2 linked regions of the Thermoleptolyngbya sichuanensis A183 genome follow. Each later gene encodes a partner of the first gene's protein in a complex. Links are inferred from orthologs where the notes say so. Each region holds a gene or a part of one and is shown on either strand. Other genes may lie near its edges.

Evidence for each region. The genes of interacting proteins can lie anywhere in the genome.
Region 2: the proteins of HPC62_RS10950 (region 1) and sufU are in contact, whole or in part, in a solved structure (PDB 5XT5), measured with the Bacillus subtilis proteins. The link is inferred for Thermoleptolyngbya sichuanensis A183 from one-to-one orthologs.

Annotation. Positions count from the first base shown.
Region 1 is NZ_CP053661.1:2,626,411-2,629,388, reverse strand. It holds HPC62_RS10950 (SufS family cysteine desulfurase), read left to right. Parts: upstream 1-847; coding sequence 848-2,110; downstream 2,111-2,978. Other genes in the region: HPC62_RS10940 (metallophosphoesterase), read right to left, coding at 2,788-2,978; HPC62_RS10945 (peroxiredoxin), read left to right, coding at 2,164-2,601; sufD (Fe-S cluster assembly protein SufD), read left to right, coding at 1-818. UniProt on the Bacillus subtilis protein: Type II cysteine desulfurase that acts as the initial step in the SUF-like Fe-S cluster assembly pathway.
Region 2 is NZ_CP053661.1:263,839-266,701, reverse strand. It holds sufU (Fe-S cluster assembly sulfur transfer protein SufU), read right to left. Parts: upstream 1,748-2,863; coding sequence 1,253-1,747; downstream 1-1,252. Other genes in the region: HPC62_RS01195 (HAD family hydrolase), read right to left, coding at 1,897-2,661; HPC62_RS01205 (peptidylprolyl isomerase), read right to left, coding at 762-1,202; HPC62_RS01210 (hypothetical protein), read right to left, coding at 277-612; HPC62_RS01215 (class I SAM-dependent methyltransferase), read right to left, coding at 1-145. UniProt on the Bacillus subtilis protein: Part of the SUF-like system that mediates the biosynthesis of iron-sulfur (Fe-S) clusters. Acts as a sulfurtransferase and thus transfers sulfur from SufS to SufB.

The DNA of each region.
Region 1 (2,978 bases):
AACCGATTCGGCTGTTGTTTGTCTCCACCGCAGCAGACCCGCCGACCTTCAGCCAGCCCCGCGTGCTGGTGATCGCCGAGGCGAATAGCTCGATCACGCTGCTGGAAGATTATCTGGCGATCGCCGACGGAGCCGACGATTCTTACTTCGTCAACCCTGTTACCGAAATCTGGCTGGGCGACAACGCCTCGGTGAACCACACCCGCCTCCAGCGCGACAGCCGAACCGCGGTTCACATTGGCAAAACCGCCGTCTCCCTGAAGCGCAGCGCCCGATACACCTGCAATGCCCTCAGCCTGGGGGCAGCCCTGTCGCGCCATCACCTAGAGGTGCATCCCACGGGCGACCAGGCCGAGGTGACGCTAAACGGACTGACCGTGGCCACGGGCGACCAGGAAAGCGACCTGCACAGCGCGATCGCCCTCCGCCAGCCCCACTGCACCACGCGCCAGTTGCAGAAAAACATCGTGGGCGATCGCGCTCATGTCATCTTCAACGGCAAAGTCTTCGTGCCGCAAGCCGCGCAGCTTACCGATGCTGGACAATTGAACCGCAACTTGCTGCTGTCGTCCAAAGCGCGGATTGACACCAAGCCCCAGCTTGAAATCGTCGCCGACAACGTAAAATGCACCCACGGCGCAACCGTTAGCCAGCTTGAGGCCGACGAAGTATTTTACCTGCAAAGCCGGGGTATTGATGCCGCCAGCGCCCAGCAGTTGCTGATATACGCCTTTGCCTACGAAATTTTAGAGAAGATTCCCATTGCCTCGCTGCGGGAGTCGCTTGCCTCCTCACCCCTCTTTTGCCCAAACTCCTAGTTCCAGACCCCTAATCCCAAACCCCTGCCATGACCCTCGCCCAAGAACGCACCCTTGCTACCAAAGTCCGCGCCGACTTCCCCATCCTGCAACAGGACATTCACGGGAAGCCGCTGGTTTACTTTGACAACGCCGCCACGTCGCAAAAGCCGCTGGCGGTGCTGAATGCGCTGGAGGACTATTACAAACGCTATAACTCCAACGTGCATCGCGGCGTGCATACCCTCAGCGGGCTGGCCACCGATGCCTACGAGGGGGCGCGAGATAAGGTGCAGCGGTTTGTGAACGCCGCCCAACGCGAAGAAATCATTTACACGCGCAATGCCAGCGAAGCCATCAACCTCGTTGCCTACGCTTGGGGCATGAACACGCTGCAACCGGGGGACGAAATCATCCTGACGGTGATGGAACACCACAGCAACCTGATTCCCTGGCAACTGGTGGCGCAAAAGACCGGGGCAGTGCTGAAGTTTGTGCGGCTGACGGAGACGGAGGAGTTTGACTTCGAGCATTACCAATCGCTGCTGTCGGACAAAACCAGGCTAGTGTCGGTGGTGCATGTGTCTAACACGCTGGGCTGCATCAACCCTGTGACGGACATCACCGCCGCTGCCCATCGGGTCGGCGCGAAGGTGCTGATCGATGCCTGCCAGAGCGTTCCCCACACGCCGATTGACGTGCAGGCGATGGATTGCGACTGGCTGGTGGCTTCGGGCCACAAGATGTGTGCGCCTACGGGCATTGGTTTCCTCTACGGCAAGAAGGAGGTGCTGCGGGCAATGCCGCCGTTTTTGGGGGGCGGCGAGATGATTGCCGATGTGTTCCTCGACCACGCCACCTATGCTGACATTCCCCACAAATTTGAGGCGGGAACGCCGGCCATTGCAGAGGCGATCGCCCTCGGTGCGGCCGTCGATTACCTAAGCGCCATCGGCATGGACAAAATTCACGCCTACGAAGCCGACCTCACCGCCTACCTGTTCCAGCGGCTGGCGGAACTGCCCGAAGTCCGCACCTACGGCCCCCAGCCCGATGTCCGTGGTGAAGGCCACGCTGCCCTGGCCGCCTTTACTACGGGCGCGGTGCATCCCCACGACCTGTCCACCATTCTTGACCAGGCAGGCATCGCCATCCGCGCCGGACACCACTGCACCCAGCCGCTGCACCGTGAGGTCAAAGCCCAATCCACTGCCCGCGCCAGCCTTTACTTTTACAACACCAAGGAAGAAATCGACACCTTCATTGCGTCGCTGAAGGAGGCGATCGAGTTTTTTGGCAGTGTGTTTGGATAAGCCACTTTACCTTTACAATCTGTAACGGAGTGTACGCTTAAAGGATTTTTGGTATGGCTCTTTCTGTTGGCGCTCACGCCCCCGGCTTCACGGTCAAAGATACGAACGGCAACACGGTGTCTCTGGCAGACTATGCAGGCAAGACCGTCGTGCTGTATTTCTACCCCAAGGACGACACCCCCGGCTGCACCAAGGAGGCGTGCAGCTTCCGTGACTCCTATAGCGCCTACCAGGGCAAAGATATCGTGGTGCTTGGCGTGAGCCGCGATGACGAAGCCTCGCACCAGGCCTTTACGCAAAAGTTCAACCTGCCCTTCCCGCTGCTGGCAGACGTGGACGGCATCTTGACCAGCGCCTACGATGTAGACGGCGGCGGCTATTCCAAGCGCGTGACCTATGTGATCGACGGTGAAGGTAAGATTGCCAAGGTGTACGATTCGGTAAAGACCGAAACCCACGCAACGGATATCCTCGCAGATTTGGGACTGTAATCCCGCTGACTTCTCGCTGACATCTCGCTGACATGTCAGTTTTCATGATTAAGGCGATCGCCCAGAGTGCTGCTTGGTGTAGGGTGAGGGATCTCGGAGCTTGCTCTCATCCGTTGCCTCTCGTGAGCAGCACTTTGCGCTTTGGTGGTCTTGTTTTGATTTCAGATTGCTTCGATTCAGCATTCCTCAAAACGGGCGGAGGGTGAGCAGCGTCACCTCTGGCGGGCAGAGAAAGCGACCGGGTAAGTAAGTGCCCAGACCTCGATTCACATAAAGCTGATTGCGTCCGACCGAATGCAATCCCTGGGCCCAGGCCCAATGGCGGACGACGCGGGCACAGGCGCTATTGCCAAAGGGCAGCCAGCGGCGAACAGCGC
Region 2 (2,863 bases), 2.4 Mb from region 1 along the record:
TGGAAATCATCAGCGCCAGTGCGCCGCTGTTCAGCGTGCCCACCAGGGTTTCGGCAAAAGCTTCGGCTTTAGCTGGGTCGAATCGGGGCAGGTCGAGTTCGGGCGAGTCGCATCGGGATTGCTCAATTGGTTGTAGCGTCGTCATGGAAGTATCCTCAAGGTTTGTAGGGGTGTGTTGTAACGAGCCGAGGGGTGGCGACTCCGCAGAGCGCCTCTCACTCGCTACAGCAGGTTGGATAAGCGAATGGCAAAATGAATCGTGAAATCGTTCCGTCATTATTCCGTCATCGTTCCGTCATCAATGCGTTCAGTTGGAACCATAGGTTCCCACAACGGGCTGGCGGTGTGGTCTGGGCGGCGAGTCTCCATCAGGCGATCGCACGTCTGCACGACATTGCAATACAGTCCCAGCGCTCCGGTCTGATCGGGAGTCGGATACAAACAAATCCAGTGCCCCGCAGCCAAAGTATGATAAGTACCACCGAATGCCACGCAATCTTGAGCAATCTGAATTGCGGTTGTCAGGCTTGGGCTGGGCGGGGCGATCGCCGTGGTCATCAGTGCGCCCGTCAGTAGCACGCTTTGCAAAAAGTATGAGAGTTTGATCAGCATGGCGCTTCCTTTGATAAGGTGATAAGATATGGTGTGGCTTACTTAAGTTTGAGTTGAGTCGGGTATCTCCCCTGCTCTGTTTCTAAGCTATCGAAGCAGGCGCTCCCATTCCGTTCCAAAAGCGCTCCCAGGGCGATCCGGTAGAGTATCTAGCTGGCCCGCAGTTCTGCATCCATCCACGCAGCAAACAGTTCATCCAGCAGGCGCTGCTGCGTCGCTTCGTCAAATCGGGCGGGAATCTTTTGCTCGATGCGAATGATCACCACGCAATCTTCTAACGGCAGCGGCGTAAGCAGGTCGCCCGGTGCGTGGGTCGTCAAGACATGGGCAAAGCTGGGATAATAAGCGCCGATTTCTACCGGGCCAACCAGCCCGCCTTTTGCCGCCTCCGGTCCCTGGGAATATTGCGCGGCCAGTTCTGCGAAAGACTGCTCACCTTCTAGCAGACGAAAATATAGCTCGTTGGTCAGGTCGGCATCCTGAGTCCGAATCAGCGAGTAAATCACCTGATCAAGCTGCGTTTTGCACTGCAAGAAGTAGTGGTCGAGCTTATGCTGCCACTGGGCTTGCTTAAACTTTTGCAGCTTCACCCAGCGGGCGATCGCCCGCTAGAAGATTAGCCGTGCCTTCCTCAGTTCCCTTAGCCCTCGGCCTCGTTGCTGACAAATTCGGGCTGTTCGCTCTGAGCGGCTTCCAGTGCGGCTTTTAGCGTATGCCAGGAGAGGTTCGCGCACTTGATCCGCACGGGAAATTGGGCAACGCCCTGCATGACGTTGAGCTTGCGGAGATCGGCGGGAAACTCGGCCTCGCCGCGCATCATGGCTTGAAACTTTTGCACCATCTCCAGCGCTTCGTCTGTGGTCTTGCCGCGCAGTGCTTCGGCCATCAGATCGGCCGAGGCCATGGAAATCGCGCAGCCTTCCCCTTCAAATTTCACGTCTGAAATGCGCTTCACCGAAGGATCACCCTGCGGATCGTCCTCTAGGTGGAGCGTGAGTTCGATCGTATCGCCGCAAGACGGATTGTGCCCCTTCTGGTAGCGGTCAATAGGGTCGGTTTTGCCCTTATAGCGTGGCTTTTTGTAGCGCTCCAGGATGACCTGCTGGTAGAGATCGCGCAGATTGTCGAGAGACATGGTTCGTTAGGTAAAGATACGCAGCCAAGTCGATCCTAGCGAAATTCTGCCCCAATGCTGTGCCTGAAGTTCCCTGTGGAGGGATCGCCCGTGAGGAACTACCCGTGAAGGCCCATGAAGGACTGCCCGCGAAGGTCTGCTCCAATGCTCTAGGCGACCGACATCGAGCAGTTTTCGCTCTGATAGACCAGGTAGTGAACCGCAGAAAGCAGGTCGCTGTGCAGACGGGTGGGTTCAAACTTTTTCAGGTAGGACTGACTGCGAATGCCGCAGGTGAGGGCGATTGTGGCAATGCCCGCAGCTTGTCCGGCGATCACGTCTGCTTCGGTGTCGCCCACCATCCAAGCCGTGGAGCCGCTGCCCATCGTGGCGATCGCCTCTGCCAATAGCCCCGTCTTGTGTTCTGCCTGGTTTGCGTAGGCCGCGCCCGTATCCTGCATTCCCCAAATGCCGTTGAACAGGTCAAGCAGGCCGTGGCTTTTCAAAACTTGCGTTGCCTGGTCGCGGCAGCGCAGCGTCACCAACACCAGCCGCGCCCCCTGTGCCCGCAGCAGCGACAGTGCCCACCGCGCCCCTGGCTGGAGGGTGTCTTTTTGCAGCAGGTCGGGACGGTTCACAATTTCCACCACGCGCTTGAGGAACACCTCGATCTGGTCGCCCCACAGCCCCGATCGCAGGGCAATTTCTACATCGGGCACGCGGTTTTGCTTCATGTCCCAGAACTGGGCCTTGCTGAGGCGATGCACAGGCACCGTAATGCCGCGAGTTTGATACAGGGTTTGCACATCTGACAGACCCAGGAGATACGTTTCGTAGTAGCGGTCGGAAACGTCGATGATGGGGCCGTCAAAGTCGCAGAAGAGGGTGAGTCCGGAGAGCGATCGCATTGCGAAGAGTCCTTGAATGGAGGTCAAGCGCCCAGATCGGGTGACCCGTTGGGCAACCATAAGTATGAAGGAGTCTATGTTTTCTTTAACTTTTTCTTTACAGTAACAGTCAAAATTATAAGTCGTCAATCGAAGAATCCCTGAAGAATATCAGATTTGCTTATGATTTTAGTCCGCCCTGGAGATGAAACGCCCTGTCTGGGGTTCTACACTGCCTCATCCTAGCGAA